DNA from 3 places in the Solwaraspora sp. WMMB335 genome. Region 2 is predicted to be linked to each of the others. Evidence: riboswitches for the same ligand, from Rfam matches in the RefSeq annotation. Region 2 holds a riboswitch; each other region holds the start of a gene.
The links. Region 2 has a riboswitch for cobalamin ahead of ACN27F_RS33370 (prenyltransferase/squalene oxidase repeat-containing protein). Riboswitches for the same ligand answer to the same signal wherever they lie in the genome.

Region 1: linked by a shared signal. The riboswitch ahead of ACN27F_RS20415 (ABC transporter substrate-binding protein) and the one ahead of ACN27F_RS33370 (prenyltransferase/squalene oxidase repeat-containing protein) in region 2 are both predicted to bind cobalamin.
Region 3: linked by a shared signal. The riboswitch ahead of ACN27F_RS02135 (VWA domain-containing protein) and the one ahead of ACN27F_RS33370 (prenyltransferase/squalene oxidase repeat-containing protein) in region 2 are both predicted to bind cobalamin.

What each region holds. Positions count from the first base shown of each region.
Region 1 covers NZ_JBMHMF010000001.1:4,721,537-4,725,298, forward strand. Annotated here, with positions in the region: gene ACN27F_RS20410 (M14 family metallopeptidase) at 1-1,840, shown strand, start outside; cobalamin riboswitch at 1,944-2,106, shown strand; gene ACN27F_RS20415 (ABC transporter substrate-binding protein) at 2,202-3,155, shown strand; gene ACN27F_RS20420 (FecCD family ABC transporter permease) at 3,157-3,762, shown strand, end outside.
Region 2 covers NZ_JBMHMF010000001.1:7,801,399-7,805,160, forward strand. Annotated here, with positions in the region: gene ACN27F_RS33360 (glycosyltransferase 87 family protein) at 1-657, opposite strand, end outside; gene ACN27F_RS33365 (hypothetical protein) at 894-1,370, opposite strand; gene ACN27F_RS33370 (prenyltransferase/squalene oxidase repeat-containing protein) at 1,410-2,453, opposite strand; cobalamin riboswitch at 2,540-2,674, opposite strand; cobalamin riboswitch at 2,860-2,988, shown strand; gene ACN27F_RS33375 (LPXTG cell wall anchor domain-containing protein) at 3,082-3,762, shown strand, end outside.
Region 3 covers NZ_JBMHMF010000001.1:494,030-497,791, forward strand. Annotated here, with positions in the region: gene ACN27F_RS02135 (VWA domain-containing protein) at 1-1,397, opposite strand, end outside; cobalamin riboswitch at 1,480-1,610, opposite strand; gene ACN27F_RS02140 (CbtA family protein) at 1,763-1,999, shown strand; gene ACN27F_RS02145 (hypothetical protein) at 2,016-2,210, shown strand; gene ACN27F_RS02150 (LuxR C-terminal-related transcriptional regulator) at 2,426-3,454, shown strand; gene ACN27F_RS02155 (hypothetical protein) at 3,502-3,762, shown strand, end outside.

The DNA of each region.
Region 1 (3,762 bases), 3.1 Mb from region 2:
CGCAGCCGTCGTCGGCCTGTTCGCCATCCTGACCGGCCCAGTGTCGGCAGATCCCACACCCGCCGGCGTGGATCGCGAGTCGATCGCCGGCCCCTACCGGGTCCTCGGGCCCCGCACCCTCGCCGATCGCGACGCGGTGGCGCGAACCGGTGCCGCCATCGACTACATCGAGCACGGCGTGCTCAACATCACCGCGACCCGTGCCGAAGTCCGGGCGATCCAGGCGCTCGGCTTCGACGTCGATGCGGTTCGTGCTCCGACCACCGGTGAGTCGGACGACATCACCACGATGGACTTCCCGCCGGCCGACTCGGCTTACCACAACTACGCCGAGCTGACCACGGTGGTCAACCAGGTGGTCGCCAGCCACTCGAACATCGCCCGCAAGATCAGCATCGGGACCTCGTACGAGGGCCGCGACCTGATGGCGGTGAAGATCTCCGACAACGTCGCCACCGACGAGGACGAGCCGGAGATCCTGTTCAACCACCAGCAGCACGCCCGTGAACACCTCACCGTCGAGATGGCGGTGTACCTGCTGAACCTGTTCACCGACAACTACGGCAGCGACTCACGGATCACCAACATCGTCAACACCCGCGAGATCTGGATCGTGCCCACGGTCAATCCGGACGGCAGCGAGTACGACATCGCCACCGGGTCGTACCGGTCCTGGCGCAAGAACCGGCAGCCCAACAGCGGTGCCGTCGCGGTCGGCACCGACCTGAACCGCAACTGGGACTACCTGTGGGGCTGCTGCGGCGGCTCGTCCGGCTCTCCGTCGTCGGCGACCTACCGTGGCCCGTACGCCTTCTCCGCCCCGGAGACCCAGGCGCTACGCAACTTCGTCAACAGCCGGGTGGTCGGCGGTGAGCAGCAGATCAAGGCCAACATCGACTTTCACACCTACTCGGAGCTGGTGCTCTGGCCGTTCGGCTACACCACCTCGAACACCCCCTCCGGGATGACCGCCGACGAGTACAACACCTTCGCGACCCTCGGCGGACAGATGGCGGCGACCAACGGCTACACCCCGCAACAGGCCTCCGACCTGTACATCACCGACGGCAGCAGTATCGACTGGATGTGGGGTGTGCACGACATCTGGGCGTACACGTTCGAGATGTACCCCGGCTCGTCCGGCGGTGGCGGTTTCTACCCGCCCGACGAGGTGATCCCGGCCCAGACCGCCCGCAACCGGGAAGCGGTGCTGATGCTCAGCGAGTACGCCGACTGCCCGTACCGGGTGATCGGCAAGGAGGGCCAGTACTGCGGCGGTGGCGGCCCCGTCGACCCGCCCGGCACCACCGTCTGGGCGGACACCTTCGAGACCGCGACCGGGTGGACCACCAACCCCAGCGGCACGGACACCGCCAGCACCGGGCAGTGGGAGCGCGGCGTCGCGCAGGCCACCAGCTCCGGCGGGGCGTTGCAGCTGACCGCGTACCAGGGCAGCAACAGCCTGGTCACCGGGGCGGCGGCAGGCTCCTCGGCCGGGTCGTACGACATCGACGGTGGCTCCACCAGTGCCCGCTCGCCGGCGATCGCGCTGCCGTCCAGCGGCACCCTGACCCTGTCCCTGGCCTGGTACCTGGCCCATCTGAACAACTCGTCGTCGGCGGACTACTTCCGGGTCAGCGTGGTGCACAGCGGTGGCACGACCACCCTGCTCAACCAGGCCGGTGCGGCCAGCAACCGGTACGGCTCCTGGTCGACCGGCAGCTACAACCTGACCCCGTACGCCGGGCAGTCGGTGCGCATCCTGGTCGAGGCGGCGGACGCTTCCACCGCCAGCCTCGTCGAGGCCGCCATCGACGACGTACTGATCACCAGCTCCTGACCTGACACTCAGGTCCGATCAACGCGGGCCGCCGTGCGACGCAGCTCACCGTACGGCGGCCCGCCCACCTGCCCGTCTGCCTGCCCGTCTGCCCGCCCACCGGCCCGCGTTGTCGCAGGTCGGTGCGGGTGAGTTACCGTGCTGACGATCACCTGTGCAGCGAAGCCGGTGCGATTCCGGCACTGTCCCGCAACTGTGAGCCTCGACAGGTCCGTGCTCCGGTCGCCGAGGCGAGTCAGGTCGCCTGCCGCGTGGTCGCGAGAACCAGCGCTCTCGAGGAAGGGCGCCTCGCCACCTGGCCGGAGCGCGGCGCGCCCGACCTGTCGGCGAAGCACCAGACCTCGACCGACAGGAGGCCCAGATGAACCGACCCGTAGCGGTACGGGCGACCGTGCTGCGCGCCACGACGGCCGCCGCTGCCGTGATCCTGACCGTGGCCGGCTGCGCGACGTCCGAGCCGGACGCGCCGTCGGCGGCCGGCAGCCCGAGCAGCGGTGCCGGCTTTCCGGTGACGGTCGGCGAGCTGACCCTGGACGAACGTCCGGAGCAGATCGTCGCGCTGTCGCCCACCGCGACCGAGATGCTCTTCGCGATCGGTGCCGGTGACCAGGTGAGCGCGGTCGACGACAACTCGAACCACCCGCCCGAGGCACCGATCACCGACCTGTCCGGATTCACCCCGAACGCGGAGGCGATCGCCAGCTACGACCCCGATCTGGTGGTGCTCTCCGGGGACACCAACGGGGTGGTCGCCGGGCTGTCCCGGCTGGACATCCCGGTCTACCTGGCCGAGGCGGCGGTGACGCTGGACGACACGTACCGCCAGATCACCGAGTTGGGCACGCTGACCGGGCACGTCGACACGGCGGCCGACCTGGTCACGACCATGCGGGCGGACATCGACAAACTGGTCGCCGACGCGCCGACGACGGCCGAGCCGCTGACCTACTACTACGAACTGGACCCGACGTTCTACTCGGTGACCAGCAAGACCTTCATCGGGTCACTGTTCAGCCTGGTCGGCCTGGAGAACATCGCCGACCCGGCGGACGCCGATGACCAGTCCGGTGGCTACCCGCAGTTGTCCGCCGAGTCGGTGATCGCCGCCGATCCGGACCTGATCTTCCTGGCCGACACGAAGTGCTGTCAGCAGGACGCCGAAGCGGTGGCGCAACGGGCCGGCTGGTCGACCATCAGCGCGGTGCGGGCCGGCCAGGTGGTCGAGCTCGACGACGACATCGCCTCCCGGTGGGGGCCCCGCGTCGTCGACCTGGTCCGGTCCATCGTCGACGCGGTTGCCGCGGCGACCTCCTGAAGTGTCGATCGACGCGGGCGGCGGGGTCGTGCCCCGTCGCCGGCCGGGCCTGACCGCCGGTTGGTTCGCGGCGGCGCTGCTGGTCGCCGGACTGGCCGTGCTGGCCGGCCTCGCCTTCGGCCCGGCCAGCCTGCCGCCGCTGCGGGTCGCCGTCGAGCTGGTCGACCTGTTGCCCGGCGTGCACGTCGACAGCGGGTTGACCGAACGCGAGGTGGCGATCGTGACGCAGCTGCGGCTGCCCCGGGTGGTGCTGGCGTCGCTGGTCGGCGGCATGCTGGCACTGGCCGGCGGCTGCTACCAGGGCGTGTTCCGCAATCCGCTGGCCGATCCGCACCTGCTCGGGGTAGCCGCCGGTGCCGGCCTGGCGGTGACCACGGTCATCGCCCTGCGGTCGGCGGGCGGTGTGCTGACCGGGCTGCCGGTGACCGTGCCGCTGGCGGCGTTCGTCGGGGCGCTCGGCGCCGTCGGGTTGACGTACCTGCTCGGTGCGGCCGGTGGCCGGGACCGGTCGCCGGCGACGCTGATCCTCGCCGGGGTGGCGGTGTCCGCCTTCCTCGCCGCCGGGCAGACGTACCTGCTGCAGCGCCACGTCGACACCATCCGCGAG
Region 2 (3,762 bases):
CTCGATCTGCAGGCCGCGATCCGCCTGGTTGCCGGTGAACGCGGACCAGGCACCGGCGAAGCCGATCGTCAGCACGCCACCCAGCGCCGTGAGGGTGGCCGTGAAACCGGTGAGGGTCGGCCGTAGACCAGCAACCGGTCTGGTACTGATCAGTAGCACCACGGGCCACGCCTTGACCAGCGTGCCGATGGCGATCGCGGCACCGGCGGTGACCGGCCGCCGGAGCGTGGCGGCGAGCGCGACGACGACCACCGCGGTGGCGAAGATGTCGTAGCGGGCATACGTCAGCAGGTTGACCAGCGGGACGACGACCCCCCAGGCGCAGGCGCCCAGCAGCAGCCCGTCACGGTGGGCGAGTCGTAGCAGGACGACAAGAACCAGCAGATCCGCCGCGAGGGCCGAGGCGAAGAACGTGGCTTCGTACGACGCGGGGGAACCGTCCGTCAGGCAGCGGACGGCGACAAAGAGCGCGGCGGCACCTGGTGGATACTGCCACATCGGATCAGAGCCGGGGACCCGTCCGTCGAGCAGGACCTCACTCCAGCGGTGATACAGAGCCACGTCCGCGAACACGCCGCCGACCGGGGCGGCGATGACCTCGGTGTAGACGAGGACGAACACCGCCCGGGTGGCGACCCAGACCGCGACGACACTCACGATCGACGTCGGTCGACCAATTCGGACAGATCGACCTGTCCCCGCCCAGCCTGCCCCTGTCACCTGAGCCACCCATTCGTCAGGCCATCGCCGGGAGATGATTGTAGACAGCTCAACCGATTCCCGGGCGACGATTCCCGGGCGACGAAACGGCCGGTCAGCCCCGGTCAGCCCCGGTCAGTCCCGGGCAGTTCGGGCTGTCGGGACTGACCGGCCGGGATTTCCGGCAAGGCGTTTCACGGTGGGGTGATCGACGGCGCCTGGCCGGATCCGAAGCGCCAGCCTTCGACGGTGCCGATGGCCGGGTTGTAGCTGCTCGCCCCGAGCGTGCTGTAGGTCCAGGTGCCGCCGGGGGTGGCGTGCCAGTACGACCAGTAGGCGCTGGCGGGCGGCGTGTTGACACAGGGCTCGGTCACCGGGGTGGGCAGCCCGTCGATACGGCAGACGAAGGCCAGGCCCCAGCGCAGCGTGCCGGTGGGCGTGAAGCCGGCGCCCTGCAGTGCGGCCAGGCCGGTCGGTGGGTCGCCGAGATAGCAGTTGGTCTGTACACCCAGGCCGAAGGCGGTGAAGTCGACGACCACGGTGACGCCGGTGCCGGGCGCGCAGGCGGCGGCGTGCGCCGGGCGGGTCAGCGGGTCGATCGTGACCAGTCCCGCTGCCAGCACGACGATGGCGGCGAGTGCCGCGAGGCGGCGGCGGATCAGCGATGTCATGGTTCCTCCGAAAGGCTGGCTGGCTACGCGGGCCGTCGGCTAGGCACAGGCCAGGGCCGGCGCGGGCGGCCGGGAGCCGTTGGCCGACAGGGCGACGAAGCTGGCGGCGGCCAGTCCGGGTACGGCCTGCGCGGTGGCCCGGGGCGCGGTGGCGGGGTCGAATCCGGTGGCGGTGTAGGCGATCGCACCCCGGTCAGCGGGGTCACCGGTGCAGTCGACCCGCAGGCTGAGCAGGAACTCGCGGGCGTGCCACCAGGCCAGTAGCCGGCCGGTCGTCACCAGTGCCTGGGCGGCCAGGCCGGTGCTGTTCGCGTTGGCGACCCCGCCGGTGGCGAACGAGCCGTCGGTGCCCTGCACGGAGACCAGCCACTGCGCCGCCGTCTGGGCCTCGGCCCACTCGCCGGCGGCGACCAGTGCCTGGATCGCCATCGCGGTGGCGTCGACGTCGCTGGCGCAGGTGGCCTGGGCGAACTGGAGCGGGAACCCGCCGTCCGGGCACTGGCTGGCGGTCAGGAACGACACGGCCTGTGACGGCGCGCCGCCGGCCCGATCCAGAGCGATGACGGCGAACGACTGGCTGAACATGTTGCTGTAGTCGCCGAAGGCGGACTGGTCGGAGAAGCGGCCGGAGGGTGCCATCAGTCCGGTTAGCCGGGTGAGCAGGTCGACGCCGCCGAACGAGGCCGGGTCGAGGCCACGGACCTGTACACCGAGGGCGAGTTTGGCGGTGGCGCCGGCGTACGCCTCGGTGCCGTCACCGATGTAGCCGGTGATGATGGCCGGTTCGGCGAGCCAGTTGATCGCGTTGGTGGCGTAGCTGTCGGCTTCCTTGGCGGCCGCGAAGGTGAAGATCGCGTCAATGGTGAGGCCCTGATCGGGGTAGGCGACGCCGCCGAAGACGACCTCGAAACGTTCTCCGTCGACCATCTGCCGGGCGAGCCAGCCAGCGGCGGCGTCGACCCGACTGTGGGTCTCGGGTGGGGTGGCGGTGGCCGGTGTGGCTGCGGCCACGGTCAGGGCGAGGGCGGTGAGTACGCCGGTGGTGACGAGTCGGAAACGGTCGCGGCGGCGGTGAACGGCCATCGGACGGCACCTTTCTGGCCCAGACGTCGAGGCGACCCGGGCAGGCCCGGGCGGCTCCGACCCGTGGGCCACGACGGGAGGGGAACCTCTGCAGCGGTACGTCGACGGGTATTCGGGCTCGCGGCATGATGTTCGCCGCCTACCGTTGCGGGCCAGCGCCGGCTTTCGACCGGACTTCCCCCATCGACGCACAGGTGCGGAACTGCTGCGGACAGTCTGGGCACGGCTCGTTGCCGCCGTCAACGACGACGATCGCGACCGGACCGGCGACTGCGTCGGCGGTGCTTGGCGAGGTGGCTGTCAACCGCTGACCAGATTTGCTATTCGACCCGAACAGCCGCCGGCAGTGACGTCTGGTGAGGACGGCTCTCGTTGCACATCTGACATACTCGGTAGCGGCTCGTCACAACTGAATCTGCTCCCAGGCGGGGGAAGCCGGTGCGAGGCCGGCGCTGACCCGCAGCCGTATGCGCGCCAATGTGCTCATCAGCACTGGTACGCGAGCCGGAATGCCCGACTGTGGAGTGAGCGGCTCACACGTCGTGGTCTACGGATCGAGCCCGGATCGGTCAAGGCCATGTGCGGCCGGCGGATGCGGTTTCGGTCACCGCTCCGAAAGGTCCCCTCCATGGTTCGTGGTTTTCCCCGCCGGCTCCTGTCCAGCCGGTTCCTGCCAGCACTTGCCGCCCTCGCGGTCATCGCCGCCAGCGCCGGGGTGGCCCTCACCCGTCCTACCGGGCCTGCGGCGCTGCGACCGGCGGCCGCCGCCGTGCCGGCCGCCGCGGATCCGGCCGCGTCCGCCGCGGCGCGGGCCGGATCGCACTGGCTGGCGGGCCAACTGGTCGACGGCGGTCTGCCCGGCTTCGTCGGCAGTGACTGGGGACTGACCATCGACGCGCTGTTCGCGCTGCGGGCCACCGGTAACGAACCGGTCGCGGCGGCCGCGATCACCGAGGCGCTCGCGGCCAACGCCGACGGCTACGCCGCCATCCGGACGGAGATGGGGGACTTTGTCACCGGTGGATCGACGGCGAAGGTGCTCGTGGCCGCCGTCGCAGTCGGCACCGATCCGACCGACTTCGGCGGGTACGACTGGCGACAGCGCACAGTGGACCTGATTTACGGTGCTGACCAGGGCAGCAAGGCGGGGTGGCTGTACGACATCAATCTCGATACCACCGCAGGGTCGAATCTGTTCGGTCAGTCGCTGGCCGTGATCGGGCTGGCCCGCTCCGGTGGCGTAGCGCAGCCGGTGGTTGACTTTCTCGTCAAGCAGCAGTGCCCGGGCGGTGGGTTCCGGCTCTATCCC
Region 3 (3,762 bases), 7.3 Mb from region 2:
GCCGGCAGGTGCACCGAGGTGACCCGTCCGCTCGGTGGTGCGGCCCCGACGAGGCGTCCCCGGTTCGCGTGAGCGGCGGAGCGACGCCCGGGTGTGCCCGGGCCACCCAGGCCGGGCAGCCGCAGGGTCCGGATCCGGTACGCCGGACCAGCCGCAGCTGGTGGCCCGGTCGGCTCGCCTGCGCCAGGCTGATCGGGACCGGGCTGGCCACCGGACGGTTCGCCCGGGCCGGGCTGGCCACCGAGTGGCTCGGCGGGGCCGGGTTCGCCCGCACCGGAAGGACCATCCGGTGGCAGTGCGCCCGGTGGTGGTGCGCCCGGTGGTGGACGGTTGCCAGGGCCAGGGCCAGGGCCGGAACCGCCGTCGCCGTCGCCAGGGCCGGGGCCGCCGCATTCGGCCTCCAGCACCTCGTCGAGACGATCCTGGTCGGCGCCGGGCGGATCGAGCGGATCCCGGCGGCGACGGTGTGGCAGCGCCAGCCGGGCCGCGTCGCGTACCTCGGCGACCGTCACCGTGGAAAGCCCACGCCACGCGGCGAGAGCCACCGCGGCGCGGGCCATCACGATGTCGGCGCGCAGTCCGTCCACCCGGTACGCCAGGCAGATCCGTGCGATCCGGTCGATCTCATGGTCGGGCAGGGCCACCCCGGGCAGTGCCTGTCGGGCGGCGCGGACCTGCTCGGCGAGCCGCTGATCGGCGTCGTACCAGGCGCCAGCGAACCCGGCCGGATCGGTCTCGTAGGCGAGCCGGCGGCGTACCACCTCGGCCCGGTCACCGACCTCGACCGGTGCGGTCACCGAGACCACCAGGCCGAAGCGGTCCAGCAACTGCGGGCGCGGCTCGCCTTCCTCCGGATTCATGGTGCCGACCAGCAGGAACCGGGCGGCGTGGCTGACCGACAGCCCGTCGCGTTCGACGTGCGCCCGGCCCATCGCGGCGGCGTCCAGCAGCAGGTCGACGAGGTGATCGGGTAGCAGGTTGACCTCGTCGACGTAGAGCAGGCCGCGGTGGGCGGCGGCGAGCAGGCCCGGCTCGTACGCCTTGGTGCCGGCGCCCAGCATCCGCTGGATGTCGATGGTGCCGACCACCCTGTCCTCGGTGGCCCCGACCGGTAGCTCGACCAGGGCTGCCGGACCGCGCCGGCCGGCGACCGGCGCGGTGTGCGGCCCGTCCGGGCAGCCCGGATCCGGCACGGTCGGGTCGCAGCCGAACCGGCACCCGACCACCCGGCCGACCTCGGGCAGCAGGGCGGCGAGCGCCCGGACGACGGTGGACTTGGCGGTCCCCTTCTCGCCCCGGATCAGCACCCCGCCGATTCCGGGGTGCACCGCGCCGAGCAGCAGCGCCTGCCGCAGGTCAGCGAGGCCGACCACGGCGGAGAACGGGTACGGCGTCATCGGGTGACCCGGCGGCTGGTCATGTCGTATCCCTCCCGCGGGTGTCCGCGCCCGCGTGCCGGTGGACCAACCGAGCGGCCGGAGTCTCCTGGCTGCCGGATCGTCGTCACACCCCGGCCTTCCCGCCGGATCTCGGCGGTGGCGCGGTGTCGCGTTGGGACGTGGCTCCCCGGTCACAGTGGCGGGACCGCCCCGGATTCGCACCGGGTTCCTCCGCGCACCGCTCGTGTGCCGGTCATGCTCGCCTACCGCGGGTCGGCTCGTCAACGTCGCGCTGGTCGCCAGCGTGACCACGACGCTCGCCATTGTCTTGACTTCCAGCTCAGCGGTACCCTGATCAGCGCCACGGTGCTCGGGAAGCCGGTGTGAATCCGGCGTGGTCGGCCGCGGCGACGGCCGTCGCCGGCTACGCCCTGTTACTGGCCTTCTGGCCGGCGACCGGGGTCGCGGTGCCGGCCGACGTACCCGCGTCCCTGCTGTGGGAGTTCCGGCTGGCGTCGCTGGGACAACTCGCCGTGCTGTGGACGGTCCTCGGAGTGGTTCTCGGGCTGCTGCTCACCCCGGTCCGCGCCGCCGTCCGGCCAGCCGTCGCGCCGGCATGACAGGGTGACCGGCCCGATGACCGCCGGCTGCCTCGTCACCGTCTGCCGTGGCTGCTGCTGCGGCACCAGCCGCAAGCACCCCGACGTCGACCACGACGGTCAGTTGCGTGCCCTGCGGGCGTCCGGCGCTCGGGTCCGGGTCGTCGACTGCCTCAACACCTGCGAACGATCCAACGTGGTGGTCGTCCAGCCGGTTCCGGCGGCACGGTGACGCGTGTGGCGGGCGTTGCTTGCCGGCTCCCCGTGCAGCCAGCAAGCAACGGCCTGGCGATGGCGCCGAGCCACCATCGCCCAGAACACAGCGAAGGGCAAGATTCTCACCGCACGGCTGCATGATTGTGCAACCGCTGACGCGACGGTCTTTCCCACACCGCGACGGCATGGTGAGCTGTGGCTGGCGACGAACGGGGGCGACGGGAGCGAGGTATGCCTGAGGTTGCCGGCACAATTCCACAACTGACCCGGTGGGGCGTGTCCGCTGACGCGGACCTGATCTACCGGGCACTGACCATGCTGGGTACGCGCACCGACACCCAGTTGGCTCACGAGCTCGGCCTGGCCCGCAAACGGGTACGCAGCGCGCTCGACGAGCTGTCCACTTTGTCGGCGGCAGCGCCGGCCGTCGACGGCTGGCGGCACCGGCCGGTGAGTCAGGTACTCGCCGGGCTGCACCGTCCCCGGGCCAGACCGATCAGCGAGCAGGAACTCTGGCGTCGGCACTTCGCCGCCCTGCACGGGATCGAACTGCCCGACCTGCACAGCCCGTTGTCCCGCTGGTGGCGTAGCCGGGCGAGCACGAGGCAACGGGTCCGGCGGCTGGTCGCCGCGGAACGGTACGAGCACATGACCATCAACACCGAGGTCATCACGGCCGCCGCTTCGGCTGCCGCGCTTCCCTTGGATCGCAGCCAGATCGCCCGCAGGGTCCGGGTGCGGGTGTTGAACCGGCCGGTCACCGGCGACGACCACACCCCGCACCACCTCGCCGATCTGAACGTGCCGGACGAACGACAACGGGAGATCGAGCTGCCTCCGATCAAACTGCTGGTCTACGACAGGCAGGTCGCGCTGTTTCCCGTTGACCCGCTCAACTTCGAAGCGGGGTATCTCGAGACGGCGCACCCGGTCGCGGTGCAGCAGCTGTGCGCGTTGTTCGACCGGCTCTGGGCGCAGGCACCGCGCCCGGGTCGTGGAGGGAGACCGGCGATCACACTCACCCCGCGCGAGCAGGCGCTGGTCGCGCTGCTGGCCGCCGGACACACCGATGCCACCGCGGCTCGGGAACTGCAGCTGAGCCTGCGGACCGTCGCGTACACGATGCGGAACTTGATGGACCGCCTCGGCGTGGAAAACCGCTTCCAACTGGCGATCCTGCTCGGCGCCTGCGGAGCGGTCACTCCGCTTCCGTCCACCCGCACCACCGACGTTCCCATACCCGAGGAGAAATCCGAATGATTCACCCAAGGCGCCGGGCGGCTATGGCGGCAGCCTCGACAACACTCGTGGCAACCGTCCTGGGCTGGCTGATGGCCGCCGACGTGTCCGCCGCCCCCAGACCCGCGAGCACTTCGACGGCATCGCTCTCGTCGGCCGGACAACCGCCCGCCTCCGAGCCGCCGGTGCTGGACCTGTGGACCTCTGCCGGCTGCGCCACCGGCCGTCTGGGCGGTTTCACCACGGACCCGGATCTCGGCACGGTGCTGCCTGGCGAGGCCGTCCTCTGTGGCCCGTACAAGGACAAGTACCGGTTCGGGGTTGCGGTG